DNA from 4 places in the Colwellia sp. MB3u-8 genome. Region 1 is predicted to be linked to each of the others. Evidence: predicted binding sites of a transcription regulator. Region 1 holds the regulator's gene; each other region holds the start of a gene.
What was found. The regulator FNR, encoded in region 1, switches genes on or off when oxygen is low (the NO sensors DNR and NnrR bind a similar motif). The targets are predictions, from matches to a motif close to TTGATCTAGATCAA.
Positions count from the first base shown of each region.

Region 2: phbB (acetoacetyl-CoA reductase) is a predicted target of FNR. The motif match lies at 5,517-5,530, and genes of this name have one in related genera.
Region 3: H4J54_RS13345 (universal stress protein) is a predicted target of FNR. The motif match lies at 5,729-5,742, and genes of this name have one in related genera.
Region 4: napF (ferredoxin-type protein NapF) is a predicted target of FNR. The motif match lies at 4,045-4,058, and genes of this name have one in related genera.

Region 1 is NZ_JACGVA010000038.1:18,758-26,393, forward strand. It holds gene H4J54_RS03945 (heavy metal translocating P-type ATPase) at 1-332, shown strand, start outside; gene ccoS (cbb3-type cytochrome oxidase assembly protein CcoS) at 329-583, shown strand; gene H4J54_RS03955 (sulfite exporter TauE/SafE family protein) at 580-1,242, shown strand; gene fnr (fumarate/nitrate reduction transcriptional regulator Fnr) at 1,322-2,041, shown strand; gene uspE (universal stress protein UspE) at 2,215-3,147, shown strand; gene H4J54_RS03970 (glucosaminidase domain-containing protein) at 3,743-4,600, opposite strand; gene H4J54_RS03975 (hypothetical protein) at 4,657-5,445, opposite strand; gene H4J54_RS03980 (DUF1415 domain-containing protein) at 5,681-6,229, opposite strand; gene H4J54_RS03985 (ABC transporter ATP-binding protein/permease) at 6,316-7,636, opposite strand, start outside.
Region 2 is NZ_JACGVA010000030.1:313,459-321,094, forward strand. It holds gene H4J54_RS01540 (ABC transporter permease) at 1-436, shown strand, start outside; gene H4J54_RS01545 (ATP-binding cassette domain-containing protein) at 433-1,095, shown strand; gene H4J54_RS01550 (CDP-alcohol phosphatidyltransferase family protein) at 1,107-1,784, shown strand; gene H4J54_RS01555 (sterol desaturase family protein) at 1,785-2,585, shown strand; gene bktB (beta-ketothiolase BktB) at 2,947-4,131, opposite strand; gene phbB (acetoacetyl-CoA reductase) at 4,520-5,242, opposite strand; gene H4J54_RS01570 (3-hydroxybutyrate dehydrogenase) at 5,734-6,510, shown strand; gene H4J54_RS01575 (polyhydroxyalkanoate depolymerase) at 6,816-7,636, opposite strand, start outside.
Region 3 is NZ_JACGVA010000068.1:202,302-209,937, reverse strand. It holds gene tyrS (tyrosine--tRNA ligase) at 1-1,177, opposite strand, end outside; gene H4J54_RS13365 (OapA family protein) at 1,371-2,768, shown strand; gene H4J54_RS13360 (anhydro-N-acetylmuramic acid kinase) at 2,770-3,909, shown strand; gene H4J54_RS13355 (hypothetical protein) at 4,083-4,274, shown strand; gene H4J54_RS13350 (TIGR01777 family oxidoreductase) at 4,519-5,415, shown strand; gene H4J54_RS13345 (universal stress protein) at 5,895-6,332, shown strand; gene H4J54_RS13340 (outer membrane beta-barrel protein) at 6,697-7,278, opposite strand.
Region 4 is NZ_JACGVA010000062.1:107,921-115,556, reverse strand. It holds gene H4J54_RS09520 (TatD family hydrolase) at 1-207, opposite strand, end outside; gene argS (arginine--tRNA ligase) at 302-2,041, opposite strand; gene prfC (peptide chain release factor 3) at 2,171-3,751, opposite strand; gene napF (ferredoxin-type protein NapF) at 4,154-4,669, shown strand; gene H4J54_RS09500 (TIGR02808 family protein) at 4,807-4,974, shown strand; gene H4J54_RS09495 (chaperone NapD) at 4,987-5,289, shown strand; gene napA (nitrate reductase catalytic subunit NapA) at 5,286-7,636, shown strand, end outside.

The DNA of each region.
Region 1 (7,636 bases):
CTGTAGCTATGATAGGTGATGGCGTCAACGATACCCCTGTATTGGGTGCGGCGCATTTGTCCATTGCCATGGGTAGTGGTACTGATATTGCTAAAAGCGGTGCGGATGTGATATTACTGAACAATAAACTCAAAGGTGTGCAAACACTGCGACAGGTATCCTTAAGTACTGCGCGAATTATAAAGCAAAATTACCTTTGGGCTTTTAGTTATAATGCCATTGTATTGCCATTAGCGGTTATGGGCTATATAGCGCCATATATGGCAGTCATTGGTATGTCGGCCAGTTCAATACTAGTGGTAAGTAATTCTTTAAGGTTATTAAAAAAATGAGTGTGATATACGTATTAATTCCCATTGCTATTTTACTTACCGCTATTGGTATTTATCTCTTTTTTTGGGCGGTAAAAACTGAGCAATTTGATGATTTAGAAAAGCAAGGCATGAGCATTTTATTTGAAGATGATAATGATAAACAAAGCATTCATCAAAGCAATAATGCTGCGCCAATAAAAAAACAGATAGACAAAACAAACACCTCACAAGAGCCAGCAGACCCACAGGTCAAAAAAAATAGTCTATGAGCCTTGATTATTTCTCCGCATTTGTCATCGGATTATTAGGCTCAGGCCATTGTATAGTAATGTGTGGTGGTATCAGCACCATGTTGACGACGGCGATTTCTGATACCTCTCGGCATAAAAAATACGCAATTATATTGGCCTATAACTTTGGTCGTATCGCCTCTTATAGTCTTATTGGCGCTCTTGTCGCATTCACCAGCTCAATGGCGACCAAAAATATCGGTGTACCTGTTTCACTGTTAAAAACTATCGCGGGTGTTTTTCTTATCTTGTTAGGTTTATATTTAGGCCAGTGGTTTATGTGGTTAAGCCGCGTCGAACATTTAGGCAAAAGTATTTGGCGGTACATAGCACCACAGACTAAAAAATTTATTCCCATTAAAAACGTACAAAGTGCTTTCGCTTTAGGCGCACTATGGGGCTGGTTACCTTGTGGCTTGGTATATTCTACACTAACTTGGGCATTGGCTAGTGCCGATCCCCTTGATGGTGCCTTGATTATGTTTTTCTTTGGACTAGGCACCTTACCTGCCTTACTTTCAGTATCACTGGGCACCATAAGTATTAAATCATTATTGAGTCATACACTATTTAGAAAGACGGCAGCCAGCCTAGTGATTTCATACGGCATCTATACTATACTCGTTTTATATATATAACGTGTCTGATATAGACCTTATATATATAAAAAATCATGGAAACATCATGACAACATCATGACAAATTTTAAAGGATCTTATGAGTTATAAATCATGCACTGTTCATCAACATATTCACTGCCAAAACTGTAGTCTTAGTGAATTATGTTTACCTTTTTCTCTCAATGATAAAGAGTTAGAAACGTTAGATAATATTATCGACCGTAAGCTGCCGATCCATAAAGGCGAGCAAATATTTAACGACGGTCAACCTATGCATGCGCTTTACGCCATCCGTTCGGGCACATTTAAGACCTACACCATTAATAAACACGGTGAAGAACAAATTACTGGCTTTCATTTAGCGGGTGATTTACTTGGCTTTGATGCTATTGCCGATGCTCAGCATCCAAGTTTCGCTAAAGCGCTAGAAACCTCAATGGTTTGTGAGATCCCTTACAATACGCTCGATCATTTATCGAACAGCATGCCAAAATTAAAAAAACAAATTTTGCGTATGATGAGTACTGAGATCCGTGAAGATCAAGAAATGCTAACATTACTTAATCGTAAAAATGCCGAGCAACGACTAGCAACATTTATCAGTACCTTAAGTATTCGTTACCATGCCCGTGGATTATCTCCATCTGAATTTCGTTTATCTATGACCCGCAGTGATATTGGTAACTATATTGGTTTAACGGTTGAGACTATCAGCCGCTTGCTTAACCGCTTTCATAAAAATGGTTTAATTACAGTTGATGGTAAACTCATTACGATTCTAAGTTTCGATAAATTAAACGAATGCGCCGCACTTTAATGTAACGCTAACACCAGCTTTTCTACATTGCCTTATTAAGGTATTTCACGCTATGCTTAGCGTGAAATATTATTTATCGTCGACAGCATAATAATGTGATTTAAAACAACTATTGTTGCTTGAAAGTAGACTATTGTTATAACACTAGTAGACAATTGATAAAGGAATTAGCTATGGAAAAGTATCAAAAAATACTCGCGATTGTTGACCCAACAACAGAAGAGCAAAAAGCGGTAAACCGGGCGATAGAATTAGCGCGTAAAACAGGTGCTAGCATTACCGCATTTTTGACCATCTATGATTTTTCTTATGAAATGACCACCATGCTGTCAAGTGATGAGCGTGAAGCCATGCGAAAATCAGTTATTAATGATCGCACTCAATGGCTAGAGTCTTTACTCGCTGACCTTGATTTAAGCGGAATTTCTATCGATTGTCGGGTTATATGGCATAACCGTCCCTTTGAGCAAATTATTGCTCAAGTACTCGATAATGGTTATGACATTGTCATTAAAGGTACTCATCAACACGACAAATTTAAATCTGTCATATTTACTCCTACCGATTGGCATATTCTGCGTAAATGTCCTTGTCCTGTTTTACTCGTGAAAGAGCATTTGTGGCCTGATAACGGTAATATTCTTGCGGCGTTAAACATTGGTAGTGAAGAGGAAGAACATAAAGCACTTAATAACAAAATCACAGCAGAAGCTAAACAGCTGACCCAAGTCATGAAAGCTAATCTACACCTAGTTAACTCATTCCCGGGTACGCCAGTTAATATCGCCATAGAAATCCCAGAGTTTAATGCCAGCGATTATAATCGCTCGATGTTAAAACATCATCAAAAAGCGATGTTAGCACATGCAACTGCCTTTAATATTGCGCCGGAAAACACCCATATTAAAGAAGGTTTACCGGAAGATATCATTCAAAGCATAGCGGCTGAATTAGATGCCGAATTAGTCATTCTGGGTACTATTGGCCGTACCGGTTTATCGGCAGCGTTAATTGGTAACACCGCAGAGCATGTTATTGATAGGCTTAATTGTGATGTATTAGCATTAAAACCCGATGGTTACATTTCACCACTTGATGTTGATTAATATCAGCAAACATCCCTAAATAAAGTTGAATTGGGTCATTAAACGCCTAGTTCAACTTTTCTTGTTTAATAACTTAAACTAGCTTATGCGCTGAAATTTATTATACCCATTTCATTAATTAGGTGGTCTACTTTATACGCAGGAAAAATGGCCAAATATAAGGCATTTATTTAATAACTAGTGGTTCTAATTATTAAATAAATAACGCAGTAGTAGGTTATTTTAACCAGTAAAAATGATCAGATAATTAGTGAGATTGGTATTAGGGATTTACCAAGAGCTCTGATGCAAAATCGACCCTTTCTTCAAGCCAAACACACTATTACTGAAGCTTTAACAGCCGAGAGCGAAAAGTATATGACGATAATGTCCTCAAGGTAAATAATACCAAACGGTTACCTGTGATGGCATTATAATAAGGCAGCAGTTAATTTAGAGGTTATTACTTTTGCTGATAAAAAACTGAGGACGGTCTACTTTTTAAAGGCAATTCAAGCGCAAATTTTTAATCGACGTACATTTGAATTTATTTATAAATTTATTTTTATAAATAAATTAGGAATAGCACATTGACATAGCGCTTATTTATTATCGCTTATTTATTATATAACGCGAAGTAATGTCGATTATGGCGGATCATATCAGTTAATTCCAACACGTAATCTATCCCACGTTCAGAGTAACGCATTAATCCTGTTGCAAGAATTTCTGGCGCTAGTGGTTGGTTTTGATCGCGTAATTGGCCTCTAATCGATCTAAATACCGTATAGGCGCCGTTAGTATTAATATTGTGTAAATAACGTGCGATACCTAAACTAATAGAGCTATAAGCGGCGACTTCATGCTTAGCACCGGTATTACGACTACCCGGCACCATGCCACAACCTTTCCTATAACACCAGACGCCAAAAAAGTTTAAACCTATTCGAGCAAAGCGAGAGGTTCCCCAAGCAGATTCATTGGCCGCTTGCACTAAAACAAGTGCTAGTGGAATAATGTCAATTTTAAGCTGTAATTCATATAATTGTCGTAATAGAGAAAACTTTTCACTGACTTTATATTTTTTGCTCAAACTGCTTACTAAAGTGTATTCTTCCGCACTAAAGGGCTGTTCTAAGGTTAATTGCGCAATTAAGCGTGCCACTTCGGCACGCAAAATAAGTATTTTTTTATTCTCTGCCTGTACTGCGGGTTTAATAAAAGCAAAAAAACGACGTTTCTTTTCTTTTACATCACGAATTTTAGCGAAGTCGGGTAAAATGACCTTGTGTAACGGTTGCTCAACTATTTTAATGACCTTCTTAACCGTTTTCGTTTTCGGTATCACCGACACCGGCTCTTCAGTCGGTATACTCTGAGGCAAAGGTAAGAAGGTAAATGGTGCGATTAACCCTACACTCAGCAAAACTAAAAAAATAAACCCTAAAAAGTTTTGCTTATTAAATATCGTCAAGCTAATAGCTCCTTATTCCATTATCTTTAGTCTGATTTGCTGAAAAAATACGGTAATCAGGCCGAAAAGGTGTCATTTATTGTCTTGGTTTGATCAGCGGCTATTTCCATCTGTAAACCAAAAATTTCTCGGTATAAAATTCCCTTTACGTTATAAAACAACGGCACTATATAAGCTAAACAAAATAGGAAAAATGCTATAGCGATAAAGCTAAGTTCAGATTCACCCGCCATTACAACAGGTAAAGCTGATATCAGTACAGCCAAAGACAGTATCAAATAAATGGCGAAAATTTTAAACCATTGAAAACGCGTAGCTTGAATGCTTATTGAAATGGCTTTTATAGGTGACATTTTTTTTTCTACCACCAAAGGCAACGCAAGTGACAAGGCTACCGCCAAAAATATGCCAGGCAAGTAAAATAATGTTAAGCCGATGGTAACCAAAGTTGAGGTTAATAAGGCACTAACAGCAACCCAACTGCCTCGCTTTAAAAAGCCAAAAACCAATTTTGGTCGTGTTTTTAAGCCAACTGAATGGAAAATACCCATCATTTCAACGCCGACGATAAAAGGATAAACCACTAAGGTAACGATAATATTAAGTAAAGTCGCTGATCTTTGATCTTGAATGGCCACTTCAATGCCACCTAACTGGCTGCTCACTAACAATGAAACCAACATGCCAATCATCAAACAGGTAAACAGCCCCAAATTAATCGCCATGCGCGATTTTAAGGTTATTTGCCAGCCTTCTTTCAATATAGTTGCTACATCAAGGTTATATTCACCTTTTACAGCTTCTTCGACACTACCACCAACGTTTTCAACAGGAAGTTTTTCCACAAAAATATTACCTAATGAGTAAGCGTATCATTGACGCTTGTCTTAATTGTTACCAGTATATCGTAATTCACCACTGCCTGTGAATAAGCAGAGAAAAGTTATTAACATTCAGCCTATCCAGTTTACCAAGGTTATAGGGTAAGTCAGTTAACTTGACTGCATAAATACCAATTTACAGGAGATAACTATGCCTTAAAACTGACTTGCTGATAACCGTGTTTAACCTTATAAAAGGTTAAGCATTGTTTTTAATATTCATCAACAAGGTTTTAAAATAGTGAGCGCCTTTTTTCTTGGCTAAAGCGATATTATTATCTGGAATAATCTCAGGGTTTTTATAGACACTGAGCACTTTTGCCATGCTGTGTTCACGAATTAAATGTAAGGTAGGATAGGGAGAACGATTGGTAAAATTGCCCGCATCGTCATAATCAGCCTCAGCAAAGCAATATTCAGGGTGAAAGGTAGCCACTTGGAATATGCCTTCAAAACTATAATCAACAATAATGTCATTGGCATAATCAACCAAGTCTAAAAAGCGATTAAAGTCTCTAAAACCTTGATTATAGATTAATAAACTCGTTTCTATTTCAGGATTCTCATGTAAGTAGTGACATTGCGATAAAAATTCAACTAGCGCTGACTTTAGCTGTTCTTTATCGCTAGTAAAATAATGAATAGTTTGATTAACAAACTCTTTTTTTGCGAATGGACAAAAATTGAGCCCAATAATCACTTGCTCTAGCCATTGTTTGGTTTGGTCAACTTCATCTATTGTGCTCATAACAACTTTCTCAATGTTCTACTTATTTACATATGGGTATTGGCTTACTAACCTGCCATTACTGGTGCTCAACAACCGCTAGGCTATTAGCTGTTATCACTTTGTTGCAGTTGCCACATTTTGTGGTAATGGCCTTTTTTAACCAATAAACCTTGATGTGTACCCTGCTCAACAATTTCACCTTGTTGCATAACAATAATATTATCAGCGTCCACTATCGTGGATAGTCGATGGGCGATCACTAAACTGGTTCTATGTTCGGCAACTTCTTTAATGGCGCTGAGTATTGCTTGTTCTGACTGACTATCAAGTGAAGAAGTTGCTTCGTCAAACACCAAAATGCGAGGGTTTTTCAAAATAGTACGGGCAATAGCAACACGTTGTTTTTCACCACCTGAGAGTTTTAAGCCGCGCTCTCCTACCATAGATTTTGCGCCATCGGGTAATCTACTAACAAAGTCAGATAAATGCGCCAGCTTAAAAGCCTTATTGACCATTTCTTCATTGGCTTCAGGTGCACCATAATTAACATTGGCAAAAAGTGTATCGTTAAATAACACGGTATCTTGTGGCACAATACCAATATTTTTTCTCAGCGAGTGCTGAGTTACTTGACGTATATTTTGCCCATCAATGGTTATTTTGCCACTGTCACAATCGTAAAACCTAAACAGTAACTTAACTAAGGTAGATTTGCCTGATCCACTTTCACCAACTACCGCCACTTTTTGTCCTGACTTGATAGTAAATGATATATTTTTGATGATGGGTCGTTTTATATCATAGGCAAACGATACATCTGTAAATTTAATTTCCGCATCAGATAGGATCAAAGTGTCTGCATCGTCATTGTCTTCTACTTTTGGTTTCTTTAGCATCAGGTCAAACATATGCTCAATGTTGGCCAATGAGCCTCTAATTTCGCGATAAACAAAGCCTAAAAAGTTCAGCGGGATAAAAAGTTGCATCATGAAAGCGTTGATCAGCACAAAATCACCTAAGGTCATTTTTCCATAAGTAACTTCGTATGCTGCTAATGCCAACATAGCGGTCATCGAAAAAGAGATAATAAGGGCTTGGCCACCGTTTAAGGCAAATAAAGATAAGCGATTCTTCATTTTCGCCTGTTCCCAAGTCGCTAATTGGCTGTCGTATGCTTTTGCTTCAAAATCTTCATTGGTAAAGTATTTTACCGTTTCATAATTAAGTAAACTGTCGATAGCACGGGTATTACTTGATGAGTCTGCCTTGTTGGCTTCGCGTATAAAACGTGTGCGCCAATCTGTCGCATAAACAGAATACACCACATAGAACACAATAGAAGATAGGGTAATTAGCGCAAACCAAATGCCATAATTAAAGAACAAAATACCCACCACCATGATAATTTCAATTAAGGTGGGGATA
Region 2 (7,636 bases), on a different contig from region 1:
GGCACATTTACTGTTTGTTTTACCTTATGTATTTTTATCTTTAGCCTCCAGTTATCGCCTGCTTGACTCGCGTTATGCACAAGTAGCAGCAAGCTTAGGTGCATCGCCGATTAAAATATTTTTACAGCTGAGTTTGCCACAATTATTAATGCCTATAATGATGGCCAGCGCATTAGGACTTGCCATTAGTTTTAGCCAATATTTACCAACGTTATTAGTTGGTGGTGGACGGCTTAATACCGTGACCACCGAAGCGGTAAGCTTAGCCAACGGCGCTAGTCGCCGCACAAGTGCGGTTTATGCGCTAATACAGATGCTTTTACCCACCATCGCTTTTTCGCTAATTTGGCTGATATCGATGCGAAAAAACAGACAAAAGGCTCAAGTAAAGCACAATAACAAAACAGCAAGTTATATCACTAAGGTTAACCGATGAGCAGTTCTTTTGAGATAAACAGTTTACAGATAAAAAACTTAACCATAATGCACCAGCAAACACCGTTACTAGCACTTAACGAAACGATAAAAGGTGGTGACGTACTGACCATAATGGGACCTTCAGGCAGTGGTAAATCAACCTTATTAAATTGGCTAACCGGTATGTTACCCAAAGAATTCCAAGCCGATGGTCAGCTTTATCTCAACGGCGCTAATATTACCAAAGTCGCCAGTTATCAGCGTAATATCGGATTATTGTTTCAAGACGCTTTGTTATTTTCGCATTTATCTGTTGCCGGTAACATTGCTTTTGCGATGCCTAAAGGCGATAGAAAAACACGCGCAATAAAAATTAGTCAGGCACTGTCTGATGTGGGTTTAGCCGGATTAGAAAATCGCCAACCTGAGAGTTTATCTGGTGGACAGCAAGCACGCGTGGCCTTGTTACGGGTATTATTGAGTCAACCTAAAGCCATATTATTGGATGAGCCATTTAGTAAATTAGATAGTCAGTTACGCCAAGAGACTCGACAGTTAGTCTTTGAACAAATTAGACAACACCAATTACCTGTTATTATGGTGACACATGATGAGTCAGACGCCATAGCGGCTAATGGCAAAGTGCTGCACTTGAAAACACCACCACAAGACATTTAAGAAGTAGACTTATGCTAGATAAATATATTACGCCTTTGATAAAGCCTTTGTTACAGCCTGTGGTTAGTTTGTTAGATAAACGCCAAGTAACCGCAGATCAACTGACCCTAGTTGGTTTTATAATAGGTTTGTTAGCCGTGCCTTTTTTAGCCTTAAACTTATGGAATTTAGCTTTAGTAGCCATTGTACTAAACCGGCTATTTGATGGTTTAGATGGCGCGCTAGCACGGCACCAAAACAACAGCACCAGCGCAGGTGGTTTTTTAGATATTTGCCTCGACTTTTTATTCTATGCCGCGATACCCCTAGGTTTTGCATTGGCTAACCCCGAGCAAAATTCTTTAGCCGCCGCAGTATTGTTAGCGGTATTTATGGGTACTGGAGCGAGTTTTTTAGCTTTTGCTATTCCGGCCGAAAAACTCAACTTGGACAAACCACAATTTGCTTACAAAAGTTTTTATTATTTAAATGGCTTAACCGAAGGCACCGAGACCATTCTTATTTTTGTCGCATTTTGTTTATGGCCACAATATTTTGCTGAACTTGCCTATGGCTTTGCTTCATTAGCGGCAATAACAATTGTTACACGGGTTTATGGCGGCTATCATACGTTGAAAGAACACACCTTAAAAAAGCCAACTAATACGGCGAAAAATAATGCTAAAGATAAGTTAACCGAGGGGCAATAAATGTCAGATACCAGTTTACGATTAAGTATTTTCTTTGCCATTTTTATCACTATGTTAGTGCTAGAAAGCTGCTTTCCTGCACGTAAAAGCAAACTGACTAAAGGTGTTCGCTGGTTAGGTAACTTTTCTTTGTTAATTTTATCGTCAGTCGTTGCTAGGCTATTAGTACCTATTGGTGTTACTGGTATTGCTTTGTATAGCTCAGCACAAGGTATTGGCCTATTCAATGTCATTAACTTACCAAATTGGCTGAGTATCGCTTTGAGTTTATTATTATTGGATTTAATGATTTATTGGCAACATCGACTTTTTCATCTTGTGCCCATACTATGGCGTGTTCATAAAGTTCATCATGCCGACAGTCATACCGATGCCAGTACGGGCTTGCGCTTTCATCCCATTGAAATAGTGTTAAGTATATTACTGAAAGGCTTAGCGGTTATTGTACTTGGCGTACCTGCACTTGCGGTGATTATTTTTGAAGTAGCGCTTAATGGCTTTTCGCTATTCAATCATGCCAATATTCGATTACCCCCTTGGTTAGAGAGACCGTTGCGAACCATACTTATTACTCAAGAATTACACCGTATTCATCATAGCCAAGTAGTAGAAGAAACTAATAGCAATTATGGGTTTAGTGTTAGTTGGTGGGATAGAATATTTGCTAGTTATAAGTCACAGGCACAAAAAAGTGATGAGAATTTAGCTATAGGTCTTAAAAGTTTTCCCGCCAATAAAAAAAATGCCAGCTTATTTACCTTATTAAAAATGCCTTTTAATAAGGTAAATAAACCTAAATAAACTCAACAATGTAATTGGGTCAACTAAATTCAGACAACCTAATTAAGCGACTTTTTTCAATTTCATCATTTCGCTTTCATCATGATTTGGGCTTTTGTAACCCAAATCATGATGAAAGCGGCAACTGTTTTAGAACATCACTATCTAATTCACTATCTAATTCAATATGTATTGCTGTGCTTCAACGCGTGTTTGGTCATTTTTCCATTGCATTGGTTCTTGTTTCAAGTGACCAAAAAAACTAATGTGGCTGGAAATAAACCACGGTCTCTAAACCGTCACGCTATACAATAAGCGCTTTACATAAAAATGGGGCAACACTATGTTGCCCCATTAATACGATTAAACGATCAGTTTACATTTATAAACGTTCAAATATAACGGCAATACCTTGTCCGCCACCAATGCACATAGTAACAAGTGCATACTTGCCACCTACACGATGTAACTCGTGAATGGCTTTAGTGGCAATGACTGCTCCTGAAGCACCAATAGGGTGACCTAAAGCAATTGCGCCACCATTTGGATTGGTTTTTAGTGGGTCTAAATCTAGTCCTTTAGCAACGGTTAACGCTTGTGCTGCAAAGGCTTCGTTGGATTCAATAATATCCATATCATTAATAGACAAGCCGGCTTTAGCCAATGCCGCTTTAGAAGCTGGAATAGGACCTTCACCCATAACATCGTTAGGAACACCGGCAACCGCATAAGACACCATGCGTGCAATTGGCGATAAATTATTATGGCTTGCATAGTTTTCACTCGCTAGCGTTAAAAAGGATGCAGCATCGTTTATACCTGAGGCGTTACCTGCGGTTACGCTACCATCTTTTTTAAATGCTGGACGCATTCCGGCTAAAAACTCTGTCGTTGTGCCTGCTTTTATATGCTCATCAGTTTCAAAGAAAGTGCTGCCGCGGCGACTCTTAAGCTCTATTGGCACAATCTGGCTTTTAAAATAACCCGCTTCTACGGCTTTAGCGGCACGAGCGTGTGACTCTGCAGCGTAAGCATCTTGTGCTTCACGACTTAAATGCCATTTAGTCGCTAGGTTTTCAGCAGTAATCCCCATGTGACCAACACCGAACGGGTCAGTTAATGTCGACACCATCATATCAATCATGGCACTGTCGCCCATACGCGCACCAGCACGCATAGCAGGTGACAAATATCCACCACGTGACATATTTTCAACACCACCGCCAATCGCCAACTGATGATCACCTAACATAATACCTTGGGCCGAACTCACAACTGCTTGCAAGCCAGAACTACATAAGCGATTAAGCGCCATTGCAGTAGAGTTTAAAGACATGCCGGCTTGAATAGAGGCTACTCGCGCAACATAAGGAAAGCGGGATTCAGTGGGTATAGTATTACCCACTATGACTGATTCATATTGCTCCGCGTCTACTCCTGATTTTTTGATACTTTCGGCTAATACTTGTCCTGCCAACTCAGCCGGCTCTATGTCTTTTAAACCTCCCGCAAAAGTACCAACAGCAGAACGCACGGCACTTAACACTACAACACTATTTACACTCATAATAATTTTTCCCAGCTGATTTAACGGATTCATATGTATATTGATTTCAGCACTCAATGTAAAACTCGAATAACGCTTTGCAAATAACAAGATATAAGTAAATGAAAAAGTCTAAAGAGTTAGACAAAAGTGTTATACATAGAAAATAAAAAGTAGATGATTGATTATCTACTTTAATAATATAAAAGTTATAACATAATATTTTCTATACCCTTTCCACTTCAAAATGCAGTTTTAGCGTTAAGCTAGGAAGTCAGATTAAGTTAGGATATAAAGATAATGGCTACACCCTTATCAAGTATTACACAGGTTTTTTTAGACTGTACCTGTATACCTAACCCTTCTCAACTTACTGAAATTTGCATCTTAAAGTTAAGCAGGTATATAACTAGTACATGTGCTGACCACCATTAATAGATAAGGTCGAGCCAGTAACAAAACCAGCTTCATCAGCCACTAAAAATAATACAGAACGTGCGATATCTTCTGGTTGACCTAATCGCCCTACCGGTATGGTTCTAACAATTTTTTCTAGAACATCAGCAGGAACTGCTCGAACCATATCCGTTTCAACATAACCTGGGGCAATCGCATTGACAGTAATGCCTTTTGCAGCGCCTTCTTGCGCTAATGCTTTGGTAAAACCATGGATACCAGATTTAGCGGCTGCATAATTCACTTGACCATATTGACCTGCCTGGCCATTAACTGATCCTATATTAACAATACGTCCAAATGAGCGCGCTCTCATACCTTCAATAACAGCGCGAGAAGTATTAAAACAAGAAGATAAATTGGTTTGAATAACTTTATTCCATTGCTCAAAATCCATTCTGTGCATGGTGCCATCCCTAGTAATACCAGCATTATTTACAAGAATGTCGATTGACCCGATTTCAGACTCTATATCATGAATACTTTTACTTACACTTTCAAAATCGCTGACGTCAAATTTAAACGACTTAATACCTGTTCGCTCGGTGAACTCTTGAGCTGCTTGATCATTACCAGCATAATTCGCGATAACAGTGTAACCATGTTCTTTCAGCATTATGCTAATAGACTCGCCTATCCCACGTGTTCCACCTGTTACTAATGCAATGCGTCCCATATTTGTACTCCTTGTTGTATTTTATAATGACTCTATAGAGGTTTATAATCCGTTTACTAACACTGCTTTTATTTTCAATATGAGTAATATACCAACACCTACCGCACAACTAGCATACTAAAGTTTGAAATAAATCGAGGTTAATTTCTTTATCTTAATTTCCTTATGTTAATTTTTTTAATGCTATATATTTTACACCTTCTATTATGTTAATTACTTGTTAAATAACTTTAGTCCGTGTTTGTGTTTAAAACAACTTTTTAGTGGTTCTTTATTGTTCTAAAACAACTTTTTACTGGCTATTCATTGCGCTAAAATAATTGATGTTATTTACTATAATATCTACACATTAACGTTTTGTGAATGTTGCTGTAAAAAAACGCAATTAGTTTAATTATCACTCACAAATGAAATAGTTTTGTTAACCTTATGGGAGTATCATTATATTCTGTTGTTATTTGACACAATAAATAAATAAAGGGAAGTAAAACATGACTCAAAAGAAAACAGCTTTGGTAACGGGTTCTGTCAGTGGTATTGGCTTAGGAATAGCAAAAAATTTAGCTAAGCAAGGTTATAAAATCCTTGTTAGCGATATTAATTTAGTTGTGGCACAAGAAGTTGCTCAAGGTATTAACCAGTCAGGAGGAGATGCCTTAGCGTTTAAGCTGGATGTGACGGTTCAAGCTGATATTGATAATGTTATTGCTCATGCAAATGAATTTAATAACCGTATCGATGTTTTAATCAATAATGCCGGTATTCAATATGTTGCTAAATTAGAAGATTTTCCAGCTGATAAATGGCAATTAATTACTAATGTATTATTAGTCGGGCCCGCAATGATGACCAAAGCGGTATTACCTTTGATGAGAGCTAATAATTTTGGTCGCATTATTAATATTGGCTCTTTACATGGTTTAGTCGCGTCTCCATACAAAAGTGCCTATGTTGCTGCCAAACACGGCATTATTGGTTTTTCTAAAGTGATTGCGTTAGAAACTGGTGATCAAGATATTACTATTAATACGATTTGTCCTGCCTATGTAAAAACGCCACTCGTTGAGAAACAAATTGCTGATACAGCAAAAGAACATGGCATTAGTGAAGAAGAAGTTGTTAACAATATTATGTTGGCCCCCATGCCAAAAAAAGTATTTATTGATATAGAAGAAATATGTGCTTCAGTGACTTATTTAGCCAGTGATCTAGCTAAAAATATGACAGGACAAACTATGGTATTAGATGGTGGTTGGGTAGCAAGATAGTCGAGTTACCTTAATCGGTTGCTCATATCCGTTACCATCAAAAATACAGGTTTTTAGTAGTGATTAACCTAATTTTAGTCAAGCATAGTAATTTTAAGCCCATTGAAACTGTATTTGCACCCTATCATTCTATTCTTGGGCTGACTTGTAACAGAATAACCTTTTTGACATTACAGCACCTTGAATTAGACTAGCTCAAGCGCTAAACATACAACTTAATGGCTATGGACGTACAAGTGATGAGAAAGTAGGTTTGATCAAACCTACTTTTGATTTAGTCAGTAAACTATTGCTCGATAAAACAGTTAGTTATATTTTTTAATAAATTTTGTGATACTAGGCGCGATTCTATTGCGAAAACCTGATCCACTGAACGTGCCAAAATGACCTACACCATCAAAAATTTCATGCAGTTTATCTTGCGCTGAAATATTAGCACATAAAGATTGTGCTGCTTCAGTTTGACCTAAAGAACAAATATCATCGTCTCGCCCTTCAATGGTGTGCAAAGGAGTATGAGTTATTGCCGACAAATCAACTAGTTCACCTCGGTAAGTCATTTTACCGTTGGCTAGGTCTTGATTAATAAAAACTCGGTCAATCGTTTCTAAATAGAACTCACCATTAAGATCTAATACCGCTAGGTATTCATCATAAAAATCACGGTGACGTGCTCTCTTTTCTTCTTTGCCATGAAAAACATGGCTAAGATAATCAGTATGTTTATTTATATGACTTTCTAGATTCATCGACAGAAAAGAAGCTAATTGAATAAAGCCAGGATATACTTTTCTTCCAGCGCCTGGAAAGCGATTAGGCACGGTCATAATAACGTTATTTTCAAACCAACTTAAATCTTTACTATTAGCATATCTATTAAGCTCGTTAGGATTAATACTAGTATCAATAGGACCCGCCATCAATGTAAGTGATTTAGGGGTGCAAGGATCATTCTCTTTAGCCATCACAGCTGTTGCTATTAACGCCTGAACCGTAGGTTGACAAACAGCTAATACGTGAGTGTTTTCACCGATCTCATGCATAAAATCAATTAGGTAACTTACATAATCATCAAAACCAAAACTTCCTTCAGATAAAGGTACATGTTTAGCATCTAGCCAATCAG
Region 3 (7,636 bases), on a different contig from region 1:
ATTTACGTTTACCGACTTGGTATATTGCCGTTGAGCCAAGGCTGATCATCAGCTTATTGTCGACAACTTTCTCGCCTTCAATTTTCGCCGCACCTTGCTTTATCATGCGCATAGCTTCAGAGGTACTGGCGACTAAACCGGCTTCTTTTAACAAGTTAGTAATGGCAATCTCACCATTTTGGGCCATCACGTCTATGTCTGATATGTCGTCAGGCACAGCACCTTTTTGAAAGCGGTTAATAAATTCTTGATGAGCCGCTTCAGCTGCTGCCTTGTCATGAAAACGCTCAATTAGCTCTTTAGCTAAGTCAATTTTCACATCACGAGGATTAGAGCCTGCGGCAATATTTTCTTTATAACCATTAATCACATCAATCGGTTTAAAGCTAAGTAGCTCATAGTAACGCCACATTAAATCATCAGAAATCGACATGATTTTACCAAACATATCATTCGGTGCGTCAGTAATACCAATATAATTATTTAATGACTTAGACATTTTTTGCACACCGTCTAAACCTTCAAGTAACGGCATCATAAGCACAGTTTGTGGACGTTGCCCTTCTGCCTTTTGCAGTTCACGGCCCATTAATAAATTAAATTTCTGGTCGGTACCACCTAATTCAACATCAGCCTCTAAAGCAACTGAGTCCCAACCTTGCACTAAAGGATACATAAACTCATGAATGGCAATGGCTTGGCCGCCGTTATAACGTTTTTTAAAATCGTCGCGTTCCATCATACGCGCAACGGTTTGGCGTGAAGCTAGCTTTAACATACCTGCCGCGCCAAGTTTTTCCATCCACGTTGAGTTAAAGGCAACCGTGGTTTTCGCTGGGTCTAGAATTTTAAACACTTGTTCTTTATACGTTTCAGCGTTTGCTAAAACATCTTCTTTCGTTAACGCCTTGCGTGTAACATTTTTACCGGTTGGATCACCAATCATGCCAGTAAAGTCACCAATTAAGAAAATAACCTCATGACCTAACTGCTGAAACTGCCGTAACTTATTTATCAATACGGTATGACCCAAATGTAAATCTGGTGCTGTTGGATCAAAACCAGCCTTAATTTTTAACGGTTTTCCTAGTTTTAACTTGGCCAACAATTCATCTTCTAGCAGAATTTCTTCTGCACCGCGTTTTATTTCTGCAAACGCTTGGCTTACATCTGACATTACTAGGCTCCACAGGGGTGTATATACACTTTCCACTTCAAGGTGCGGGTATATAACAAATAAATTAATTAATTGTCGAATTCTACTGTAATTTTAACCGTGGTGAAAACCCTATCATTGTTTAGCACGATATTATTTTGTTATAATAAAAAACAGTTGTCGCATTAAAACTCAATTTATAGGCCTTATCTTTTTGAAAAATATAAAAAATTTATATTTTGCCCTGCCCAAACAGCATCAAATAATTATTACTGCATGTGCTGTTGTAGTGTTATTTTTATTAATAATGCCGTTAAAGAGCAGTGATCAAGCAACGTTGAGTAACGATGTCGAATTTAAAGTGGGCCAGCGCTATCAAGTCGCTATACCCGAGCAGACAGGTTATGTTGATCCGCCCGTTAGTATTCAATTACCCGTTCAACCCATCGACGCGTTACAAATTACACAAGAGCCTATCAGGGATCTGCCGAGTAATATTGAAGAAGACGCGGCACAATTGCAGTGGCAATCGGTTAAGGTAAAAAATGGCGACTCGCTAGCAAAAATATTTAAACGCAATAGCTTAGATGCTACCACCACTTACAAAGTGATCACCGCCGAAGGTGAAGGTAGTAAATTGCTGAAAAAACTCAGTGTTGACGACATCATGCGCATAGGTAAAGATGTTGAAGGTAACTTAGTCTCACTTGAGTATCCGTTATCAAAAAATGAGACCTTATTCGTTAATTTACAAAATCAGCAATATCACGCTTATAAAGAGAGCAAAAGTGTTGAGATACGTGAAGCTATTGCCCATGGCGTGATTAAAGCAAATTTTTGGCTTGCTGCTGCCTCTGCAGGTCTAAATGATGGGCAGATTATCAACTTAGCAAATATTTTCGGCTGGGATATTGATTTTGCTTTAGATATTCGTGAAGGCGATAGCTTTAATGTTGTCTATGAAAACCAATATGTTGAAGGTGAGTTTATTGGCACTGGCAACATAGTCGCGGCAGAATTTATTAATCAAGGTGAGACTTTTCAAGCCATTCGCTACACTAACGGTGTGTATTACTCTGCAGCAGGCAGAAGTATGCGCAAAGCGTTTTTGCGGGCGCCGGTAAGCTTTAAATATATTAGTTCTAATTTTAAACTCAAACGTTTCCATCCAGTACAAAAGCGTTGGAAAGCTCACCGTGGAACCGACTATGCGGCTAAAACAGGTACACCGGTTGTTGCCGCAGGTGATGGTAAAGTCGTACAAGCGGGTTACGACAAGTATAATGGCCACCACGTATTTCTACAGCATGGCAACGGCATTGAAACCAAATATATTCACTTTTCAAAACGGGCCGTTAAGAAAGGCGAGCGAGTCAAACAAGGACAGGTCATTGGTTATGTGGGCTCTACCGGCTTAGCAGCAGGACCACATTTACATTATGAATTTTTACTTAATGGTGTACATCGCAATCCTAGAACGGTGAAGCTGCCAGACGCTGAACCTATTAGCAGTAAATATCGACAAGCATTTGACGTGATAGCAAAACAGCGACTAGCAGAGCTGATGGGTTCACGACGTATAATGCTCAGTATGCAGTCAAGCGCGGAATAATATGAGCAACAAAATGCGATATATTGGTCTAATGTCAGGCACTAGCGCCGATGGCATTGATCTCGCGCTAGTCGAATTTGATGGTGATCAAACAGAACAAGCCAATGGCGCAAGTTTACTTGCAAGCTATTATCAGGCTTACGATAACAACACTCAACAGAAAATCATGAGCTTATATAACACTAGCACTAATGAAATTGATCGCGCTGGTAGCCTTAATATCGAGTTAGCTCAGCAATTTTCTCAAGCCATTATAAAATTTTTACAGCAAGAAAAACTGTCTTCAGCAGATATCACCGCCATAGGTTGTCATGGGCAAACCATTCGACACCGTCCGGTGAAAAACACACAGATAACGACACCTTTTACCCTGCAAATAGGCTGTTTACAAACCTTAGCATTATTGACCGGCATTCGTGTGGTTGGTGATTTTAGAACCAAAGATATTGCTCTAGGTGGTCAGGGAGCGCCATTAGTACCTGCTTTTCACCAAGCTATTTTTGGCTCAACTGAAAAAGACGTTTTTGTGGTCAATATTGGTGGTATTGCTAATATTACCTTTCTGCCAAAAAATGCCCCCCATAAAACCACGGGTTTTGATACCGGTCCAGGCAATGCCCTAATGGATTATTGGTTTGAACTGCACCAGTCAGGACGCTATGACGCTAAAGGCCAGTGGGCCAATTCAGGTCAAGTCTGCCATATATTACTGCAAGCTATGTTAAGTGAACCCTACTTCTCGCAAGCTGCCCCTAAAAGTACTGGACGAGAGTATTTTAATGCCCAATGGTTAGCAAAATTTACCGACCAAAGCCGATTAAAACCTGCCGATATTCAAGCAACATTAACCGCATTAACCGCCGAAACGATCGCACAAGAAATCAACCAACTAAGTACGACGTCTGACGTATACATTTGTGGTGGTGGCATTGAAAATAACTACTTAGTTTCATTATTAAATCAAAAACTTAACAACCATTCAGTCGTAAATACTCAAACCAAAAATATTAACAGTGATTCATTAGAGGCCATGGCATTTGCTTGGCTAGCCTTGGCATTTGATAAAAATATTTTTGGTAACATTCCCGCGGTAACAGGGGCTAACAAGCCGGCTGTTTTAGGTATCAGTGTTAAGCCTTAAAAATAACTAGATATGAATATTTTTCTCTTTATAATAACTCGTACCTGTCGAAAAAAAGAACATTAACTGAAGAATATTTGAACTATTTTGGTGGCAGATATTCTAATTAAATTGAGCGTTTGCTTAATCGAATGCACAGTTCGATGTTTGACAACAGACGAGGAGAAAACACAGTGGAATTTACAGACATACATATTGGTATGAAATGCGGTAGTAAAAAAGGTAGCGGCACAGTGACTTGGATTGATGGATCAACCCGTACTATTTATATGGCAAATACCAATGACAACAACAGTTTTGCCGTTGGCTTTGAAGAGATTATTGAAGATCCTCAAGCCCACAACAAAGAAGACATCTACTACTAAATTTTTTACTTTACTTACCGAATGATAAACCTAATGATAAATTAGCTCCTGTGGGAGCTTTTTTTTGCCTGTGTTACATTGCTAACCCACTGTGCTGCTATAGTTTATTGCTACCCTATATCGTTATACAGTGATCCATAAACTAAATTTTTCGTATAACTATTATATAAAACCTAATATATAAAACTCATATGTCTAAGTGGGAAATAACTTATTTAGATAAGCGTTAACTCAAGGAACAATGATGAATATTCTTATTACCGGAGGTAGCGGCCTGATAGGTCGAGCACTGATTCAGCACCTGAATGCCGAACGCATTATTGTTTTAACCCGTAATCCTGCAAAAACCGCTAACATACTGCCTGATCATCTTGAATTTATCAGTACACTTGACGAAATTGACTTTAATGAACTTGATGTGGTTATTAATTTAGCCGGTGAAGCCATTGTTGACAAAAGATGGTCAAAGGCACAAAAAAATACTATTTGCCAAAGTCGCTGGAAAATAACCCAAAACCTAGTTGAAAAAATACAAGCAGCAACTAATCCACCACATAGTTTAATTTCCGGCAGTGCTATCGGCTTTTATGGCCGCCAAGGCGCATTAGCGATAGATGAGAGCTACCAAGAGATACATGATGAGTTTAGTCACAAGGTTTGCCAAAAGTGGGAAGCAATAGCCCAAACTGCCGAGTCAGATAAAACCCGCGTTTGCATTATAAGAACCGGTATTGTCTTGGCTGAAAACGGTGGTGCATTGCAAAAAATGTTACTGCCATTCAAATTTGGCCTTGGTGGACCTATTGCTAGCGGTGAGCAATTTATGTCATGGATACATATTGATGACATGGTTGCTATTTTGTTAGCGACAGTCTACCAAACTTCACTCACGGGTATTATTAATGCTACAGCGCCTATGCCAGTAAGTAATCAAGAGTTTTCAGAAACCTTAAGTGCTGTACTCAAGCGCCCGTGTCTGTTCAGAGTTCCAGCTTTTGTATTACGTGCATTAATGGGTGAGTCAGCAGATTTAGTCTTATATGGCCAAAACGTTTTACCGAGCAAGCTACTCAATAATAACTTTAAATTTCAATACCCTTCATTAGAGGTAGCACTAAAACAGCTCTTAGTTAAGCCATAAAGTGACCTAAACTGGATTGTAGATTAAAAGCAAATTTTCCCACACAGTAAGTGCCTTGATATTGTCGCCAGTGATATTATTGTCGCCAGTGATATTTTTTCTAAAAACATTGTCGCTGGTAATATTTTCACTGAAAACACTTTCGCTAGTGAGGTTTTTACTCGTGAGAATGTTGACAGTAATACCTTAGCTACAAGTACTTAGTCACTATTGCGTATAGCGTTATTTAAGCTGATAGATACCCGCCATTTTTCCAAGCTGATTTTAAACAACACTCACTAACACCAAACAGATTAATTAATTGATCAATATATTGATTTGTATCAAAAAGCTTGCGAGTTCAACTTGAACGAACCCCACATTTTTACTATCGTGATAACCCATAACTTAATGGCACTGGGCTTAACCCATAGCCTTTGGTATAAAACCGAAATATCAAAAGTGATGGCATAAGCGGGAATTACTTTTAGGAGAATAAAATGAAAAAACCTTTATACCTTGTTGCTGTCGATGGCAGTCAGTGGAGTTTACGAGCTGTTGATCGAGCCATTGATTTAGCCAGTAAAACCGGTGCTAAGGTAATGTTATTAATGGTAAAAGATTGGTCATATTTACAACCTGTGCTACTTGAAGGTACCTCGCCAATAATATTAGATCAAACAGCTGAAGACAAGGATACCAGAGCTAAAGTGTTACTACCATTAGTTGAAAAATATCACAATGTAAACGTAGAGATCGCCACTGATCTTATTTGGGGTGATCCTGCAACAGTGATAAAAGAGCAAATTAAAGCATTACACGTGAATATGCTCTTTGTCGGGCGCCAAGGACGATCTCGGATTGTGGACATATTACTCGGCAGTGTGGCTAATAAATTAGCTCATCATGTCGGCATACCCATTGTGCTAGTGCCATAGCCAATGAGTGAGTTATACCCAGTTGATTAATTATCTGCTCATTTTTAATGCTTAAAATAAAAAGTAGCACACTTAATTAGTCAAATCGGTGTTAAAGAGTAATTTTATATAAAAATTTGCTTTTAAAACAGAAAAAGGTGAGCATCGGCTCACCTTTTTTAGATGCTAAATCTACTTTTATGTACATTAACCTATAAGACTAAAGTTAACAAAAACCTCTCTTTAGTGCGGGCCAGAAGGGTTATGTGTACGCCTATACAAATCAAACTATTAAGCCATTGAATAGAATAACTCAATATAACTGAACAAGTAAAACTGTAACCTTTTATATAAAGTTATAATGATATAGGTTCAAAAAAGTCATTTAAAAGTGAGCTCTGATATCAATCGTTATTAAGTTTGCATCATCTGCAATTTGATACCCAGCGCCAATTGAAACTGTTTCGTTCAGATAAAAAGCAGCACCTACACCAAAAGCTGTCTCAGATTCACCATCCAGACTATCGCGGGTTGCTTGAGCAACAACTTCAAAATTATCAGATATCATTGATTTTATGCCAGCCGCTAAAGAGTAACCATTTTCATCTTCTGAGGTATTGTCATATTCTACTTCTGCATTTAAGTAAGAAACCTGACCGAATAAGTCAGTGGTTTCATTAAGACCATGACGAACACCTAAACCCAAATTAAATGTTGATATATCTAAATCTTCATCATAAAGTTCTTCTGAAACAACGCGATAATTGCCGTGAAAATATACATTATCATTAATTAGCTTTGAGCCTGAAAGGATGAAACCCGTTGGTTCAAAATCGGAGTCCTCGATGTCAACGCTAACATAGCCCACACCAATGTTATTCCAACTTGGAGATTTGGCCATTGATATTGTAGATACTGATAGTGTTGCAAAAAGAAGAGTGGTTAAAGCTAAAGATTTGTTTTTCATTAAAAATTCCTTGTAGTGTTTAATGCAGGCATGAGCAAAGTATTTTAGCTTCCATGCCAGCGGCAAATCTAACAGCTCACAACCTCATTGAAAAGAAAAATTTGATTTAATTAGAAAAAATAACAGCTTACGTGTAGTTAATTGTAGTAGATAGGCATATAACCTTCTGGATCCATAAAAGGCTATCGTGTCCACCTGTTAGCGAACAGCTGTCTTGAAACTGTTCCAGCAGCTAAGGTCACTGTGCGCACAAGGTTGAACATTAGCTCTGGGCCATACTTATAGTCCCTTTAACTAAAGGAGCACTATTATGTACAACATCATTCCATATACCCCCAAAACCTAGCGGGAATAAAGG
Region 4 (7,636 bases), on a different contig from region 1:
TAAACACGGATGCAATGTTAGTGTTTCACTAGTGTGATTTTTTGCTAGTGTGAGTGTCTTATGCCAGTTTTTAGGGCCAATGCTGGGTATAACGATATGATGAATATTCGCTTGCTGGCATTGCTTAAGTAAGTCGGGTAAATTGGCAGAAAAAGCGTCAAAATCAAGATGACAATGGCTGTCGGTAAAGCTTAGCATGTCTGTCATTTGCTCCCCCCACTTTACGTTAACTAACCATTTTCGAAGTGTTAATTCACTTTTTTAATGAGCGAATCAACACTACCTAGAATGGCTATTTTATTTACATGCGTTCCATTACGTCAATGCCTAAAATGTCTAAACCTTGTTTAAGCGTATTGGCAATTATGTAGCTTAGTGCCAGTCGCGATTGCTGTACATCACTGGCTATATCATCTTTTAATATTGGGCAGGCTTCGTAAAAACTCATATAAAGACTGGCAAGTTCATATAAATAATTACACAGCAAGTTGGGTGTACATTCACTAATAACTGAGTCGATAACATTTTCTAGCTGCAATAACTTTAGTGCTAACGCTTTTTCTTGTGGTTCAACAATAGCAATGGCGGGTAAGTTATTATTGGCTGAAAAGTCGGCTTTAGTAAAAATACTTTGAATACGTGAATAAGCATACTGTAAGTAGGGCGCGGTAGCACCTTCAAAACTCAGCATGGTTTTCCAGTTGAAAATATAATCACTGGTACGGTTTTTTGATAAATCAGCAAACTTGACCGCGCCAATACCCACTTTTTTGGCAATTTCAGTTAAATGCTCTTCGCTGTAATCAGGGTTCTTTTCAGCGATAACAGCTTTAGCTCTAATAACGGCTTCATCAAGCAATTCAGCTAGTTTTATTGTGCCACCCGTTCGTGTCTTAAAAGGCTTACCGTCGTCTCCCATCATCATACCAAATGGGCAATGATCATAACTGACATGCTCAGGTAAGAAACCGGCTTTACGCGCCACAATTTCAACTTGCTTAAAGTGTAAAGCTTGACGAGCGTCAGTAAAAATAATAATACGATCAGCTTTTAACTGACCACTGCGGTAGCGACAAGCTGAAAGGTCGGTGGTGGCATATAAGTAACCGCCGCCAGACTTTTGCACGATAAATACTGAGGGGTCACCATCTTTGTTGGCCATTTCATTAATAAACACAACTTTAGCGCCTTGATCTTCTACCGCTATTTTTTGTGCCATGAGTTCATCAATAACGTTTGATAAATCATTGTTATAAGCACTTTCACCCATAATATCTTTACGGGTTAAGGTCACGTTGAGTTTTTGATAAATCTCTTCGCTATGGCTAATTGAAATATCAATAAATTGTTGCCAAAGTTTTGCACAATGGCCATCGCCACTTTGCAGTTTTACGACGTAATCACGAGCACGATCAGCAAAGCCGTCTTCGTTATCAAAACGCACTTTCGCTTCACGATAAAAGTTTTCTAGATCTGATAGGGCCGTTTCAGCTACTTCATCAGCCGCCAACTTATCGCTTAAATGGGCTAATAACATACCAAACTGTGTACCCCAATCACCCATGTGATTTTGGCGGATAACATGTTCACCACGAAACTCAAGCGCGCGCACAACGGCATCACCAATAATGGTTGAGCGTAAATGCCCTACGTGCATTTCTTTTGCCAGGTTAGGAGCAGAGTAATCAACGACAACATTTTGAGGCTTTATTGCCTGTATTACGCCTAAATTTTTGTCATTTGATATTTCATTTAATTGCTTTGCTAACCAGTTTTTGTCTAAATGAATATTAATAAAGCCAGGGCCGGCTAATTCAACTTTTTCAGCGATACCGGTTAAGTCCAGAGCAGCAACGACTTTAGTTGCCAGTTCACGTGGATTGGTTTTTAATTTTTTAGCCGCACCCATGACACCATTAGCTTGGTAGTCACCAAAATTTGCTCGGTTAGATAAACTTATCGCAGGGTTTGTACCTTCTGGTAAACCTGCCGCTGTCATAGCAAGCTTAACTTTTTCATTCAGGATGTTGCTAATATTCATTTAAATTAACTCTTCTTCGATTAAAGGCTCAAGTGAGCGGCGATAACTTGAGTGAATAAGCGTGATGCTTTTCATTACGCTTATGGATAAATTATCGGCTATCAATGGTTTTTACTTACAACACATTTATTAATGCTCACGTGTTTTGTGAAACTCAATATCTGGGTGGCGCTCTTGCGCTAGGTTTAAGTTAACCATAGTAGGGGCGATATAGGTTAAATTATTGCCACCATCCAGTGCTAGGTTATCATAAGCTTTCTTTTGAAATTGCTCTAAAGTGCGCTCATTATCACAACTACACCAACGTGCAGTTGCTACGCTGATCGGTTCATAAATAGCGTCAACTTTGTATTCAGTTTTTAAGCGTTGTACGACAACGTCAAACTGCAATACCCCTACCGCACCAACGATCATATCGTTAGAGTTGAAAGGTCTAAATACTTGTACTGCACCTTCTTCTGATAATTGAATCAGGCCTTTTTGTAATTGTTTTGCTTTGAGTGGATCGCGTAAACGAATACGACGGAACATTTCTGGCGCAAAATTTGGAATACCACTAAATTTCATATCTTCACCAGCGGTAAAGGTATCGCCAATTTGAATACTACCGTGGTTATGTAAGCCAATAATATCGCCAGCATAAGCTTGCTCGACATTTGAGCGGTCACCCGCCATAAAAGTTACAGCATCAGCAATTCTAACGTCTTTGCCGATGCGTACTTGTTTCATCTTCATGCCTTTTTCGTACTTGCCTGAACAAATGCGCATAAAGGCAATGCGATCACGATGTTTAGGGTCCATGTTGGCTTGGATTTTAAAGACAAAACCAGAAAACTTCTCTTCCTCAGCTCTAACAATTCGGGTGTCAGTTGCGCGCGATAATGGCTTGGGGGCCCAGCGAGTTAGGCCGTTTAGCATATGGTCAACACCAAAGTTGCCCAATGCGGTACCAAAATATACCGGTGTTAATTCGCCTTTTAAAAATTCTTCATGATTAAATTCATGAGAAGCACCAACAACCAGTGCCAATTCTTCACGTAAGTCTTCAGCGTAATTACCAATAACGGCATCTAGCTCTGGGTTATCTATGCCTTTAATGACACGTTTTTCTTGAATAGTATGACCTTGACCTGTCTGATATAAAAATATCTCATCAGTCAAAATATTATAGACACCTTTAAACTCTTTACCCATGCCAATGGGCCAAGTAATAGGGGCACATTTTATTTTTAGTATGTCTTCAACTTCATCCATAACTTCCATTGGATCTCGCACATCGCGGTCCATTTTATTCATGAAGGTAATAATAGGGGTGTCGCGTAAACGGGTAACTTCCATTAGTTTAATGGTACGAGCTTCAACACCTTTAGCTACGTCAATCACCATTAAGCACGAGTCGACTGCGGTCAGTGTTCGATAAGTATCTTCTGAGAAGTCTTCATGGCCGGGGGTATCGAGTAAATTGACTAAACAATTGTTATACGGAAATTGCATTACAGAAGTAGTAATTGAAATACCACGTTCTTTTTCCATTTCCATCCAGTCAGATTTTGCATGTTGTCCCGACTTTTTACCTTTAACGGTTCCTGCTTTTTGTATTGCTTGACCAAAAAGTAAGACCTTTTCAGTGATAGTCGTTTTACCTGCATCAGGGTGACTAATAATAGCGAAGGTGCGTCTAAGGTCGACTTCTTGCTGTTGTACAGACATGCAAATTACCTGTTTTTAAAGTGGATGAAAAAAATTAACTTAAATTTTAAAGCGCAACATTATAGCGAAAACGAGTGCGAAGGGCAGTAACAATATCTGGGATTGTCGGTTTATTTTCTATATTGGACAAAATAGTCAAAGGTTCCTGTTAGTAAGTGCTTTATTTTAATCGCGACGTTGGTAATTTCAAACCTTAATCGGCTTTTAATTTATGCTCAGGTTAGTGCTGATTTATTGCTCTTATCTTCATGTTGACATCATTTAGGGTTTTACCTGTTAAGTGCTAAAGAAACTTGATGTACATCAACAAGCCTAGTGATTAAATATTGTATTCTCAGTAGATAATATTTGTCTTTGATGAATGTTACTTAGGTTGTTTTTTCGTTTCTTTAGTGGAGATTTATGGTTGATTTAAGTCGTCGTAATTTTATCAGAGCAAAAAATTTGGCAACACCAACGGCGGTTAGATTACCTTGGATTGTCGACGAAAAACTATTTATTCGAGGCTGTACGCAATGTGGTGACTGCATTGATGCTTGTGAAGAAAACATCCTTATTAAAGGTGACGGTGGTTTTCCTGAGGTTGATTTTTCGGTTGGGGAATGTACGTTCTGTCAAAAATGTGTCATGGCCTGTGATGAGCCACTCTTTAAGTCATTAGATACCTTGCCTTGGCAGCTAACGATTGAAATTCAAGCAAATTGCCTGGCAAAAAAACAAGTGTATTGTCAAGTTTGTCAAGACAGTTGCGAGCCTGAAGCCATCTCGTTTAAATACCTTCATGGCAGCGTACCTCAACCTGAAATCACACTAACAGATTGTACTCGATGCGGAGCATGTGTAGCGGTTTGTCCTGAATCTGCAATTAAAATATCTATACCTAAGCCACTTGAATATACCGATAGGGAAATAAGCTAGAGAACCAGCCCAGCGTTGCAGCACTTGATAAGGGAATAACCCTTATCTTCATACTGCGCCTTGAGCTGATTTCCTAGCTTAACGCTGAAACGGCATCTGCAAGTGGTTTGGGTATATATCCTTACTAGGAGCAAGTAATGAGTGATTTAGAGCAATTAATATGGAATGTTTTGGGTTATACATCAATGCCATTCATCTTCATCTTTGGTTTTATTGCCACCGCATTAGGCGCAGTGGTTATTTTAAAAATATTTGGCGCTAAACCAGTATCTGCATCTAAAACTAAAACAAACAAAAAGTTATAAAAGGGCATACATATGATTAATCTTCTAGAAGAAAGCCCGGTAAATATTGCTGGGGTTATGTTTATGGCTTACCCAGATAAAGCGGCTAAAGTGGCTGATGCCCTAAAAGCGTACCCAGGTGCTGAGATTCATGTAACAGGCGAAAACGGCAGTTTAGTTTTTACTGTCGAAGGGCTTGAAGGCGAAAGCAATCCGGCAAAACGCATCATAGATACTATTACAGACATGAGCAATGTTGCCGGTGTTATCTCTTCATCACTTATATTTCATCATAACGATGCGGGTTTACCTCAGCATCAGGGGGAAAAATTATGACGTTAACTAGACGTGACTTTATTAAAGCTAACGCAATTGCTGCAACCGCTGTTGCTGCGGGAGTTGCTGTGCCAACGTCGGCGACTAATTTGATCACAAAATCGTCTCAAAGTACCATAAAATGGGATAAAGCACCTTGTCGTTTTTGTGGTACAGGTTGTAGTGTATTGGTGGGGACTCAACAGGGTAAAGTAGTCGCAACGCAAGGCGATCCAGAAGCCGAAGTCAATAAAGGCCTAAATTGTATTAAAGGCTATTTTCTTTCGAAAATTATGTACGGCAAAGACCGTTTGACCCAGCCGTTACTCAGAATGACCGATGGTAAATATCATAAAGAAGGTGAGTTTACGCCAGTAAGCTGGGATAAAGCTTTTGATGTTATGGCTGATAAGTTTAAAACGGCTATCAAGAAGAAAGGCCCAACCTCAGTGGGTATGTTTGGCTCTGGCCAGTGGACCGTTTGGGAAGGTTATGCGGCATCTAAGCTGATGAAAGCGGGCTTCTTAAGTAATAATATTGACCCGAACGCTCGTCACTGTATGGCATCCGCAGTGGGTGGCTTTATGCGTACCTTTGGTATCGATGAGCCAATGGGGTGTTACGACGATTTAGAAAATGCTGATGCTTTTGTGCTTTGGGGCTCAAATATGGCGGAGATGCATCCTATTTTGTGGTCTCGACTCACCGACCGTCGGTTAAGTGCGCCACACGTTAAAGTGAATGTTTTATCTACCTATAAACATCGCAGCTTTGAACTCGCCGACAATGGTATGATTTTCACGCCACAAACAGATTTGGCTATTCTGAATTATATTGCCAACTATATTATTCAAAATAATGCCGTCAATGAAGACTTCATGAAAAAGCATGTCAATGTGCGTGAAGGCGTTACTGATATTGGTTATGGCTTACGGCCAACGCATCCGCTGGAAAAAGCGGCTAAAAATGCCGGCAGTGGTGCTTCTAAACCGATGAGTTTTGAAGATTACGCTAAGTTTGTAAGTACTTATACCCTAGAGTCTGTGTCAAAACTATCCGGAGTGCCAGAAGCTAATTTACTTGAAATGGCAAAGCTATATGCAGATCCTAAAATTAAAGTCACCTCTTTCTGGACTATGGGCTTTAACCAGCATACACGAGGTGTTTGGGCCAATAATTTAATGTATAACGTGCATTTGTTAACCGGGAAAATCTCTGAACCCGGCAATAGCCCGTTCTCATTAACCGGTCAACCTTCTGCTTGTGGTACGGCACGTGAAGTGGGGACTTTTTCACATCGTTTACCGGCTGATTTAGTGGTTAAAAATCCCGCGCACAGAGCGACAGCGGAAAAAATATGGAAGTTACCTGAAGGCACCATTCCGCCAAAACCTGGTTATCATGCCGCTTTACAAAATCGGATGTTAAAAGACGGCAAGCTCAACGCTTACTGGGTTATGTGTAACAATAATATGCAAGCGGCAGCGAACATTAATGAAGAAGCGATTCCTGGTTATCGCAATCCAGAAAACTTTATTGTGGTGTCTGACCCTTACCCAACAGTAACAGCACAAGCTGCGGATTTAATTTTACCGACCGCAATGTGGGTAGAAAAAGAAGGCGCTTATGGTAATGCTGAGCGTAGAACACAATTTTGGCATCAACAAGTTAATGCCCCAGGTGATGCGCGTTCTGATTTATGGCAATTAGTTGAGTTTTCTAAACGCTTTAAAGTCGAAGAAGTTTGGCCAGAAGAATTAATTGCGAAAGAGCCATCGCTTCGAGGTAAAACCCTATACGACGTGCTTTATGCTAATGGTAAAGTTGATAAGTTTCCGATGACTGAATCCAAAGGCGATACTAATTATGAGGGCGATTATTTTGGCTTTTATATCCAAAAAGGCTTGTTTGAAGAATATGCTGAGTTTGGTCGGGGTCATGGTCATGATTTAGCACCTTTTGACCGATATCACGAAGAGCGTGGCTTAAGATGGCCGGTGGTTAATGGTAAGGAAACCAAGTGGCGTTTCAGAGAGGGATATGACCCTTACGTTGCCAAAGGTAGTGAAGTACAGTTTTACGGTCATGAGGATAATAAAGCGGTTATTTTTGCCTTACCCTATGAGCCAGCTGCTGAATCGCCTGATGAAGAATATAACTTATGGTTAAGTACTGGACGTGTGCTTGAACATTGGCATTCAGGCTCTATGACCTCACGAGTACCTGAGTTACATAAAGCCTTTCCTGACGCGGTGATTTTTATGCATCTGGATGATGCGAGAGCACGAGGTTTACGCCGTGGTGATAGAGTACTGATGGAGTCGCGCCGAGGTGAAGTTGAATCACGAATTGAAACCCGAGGCCGAAA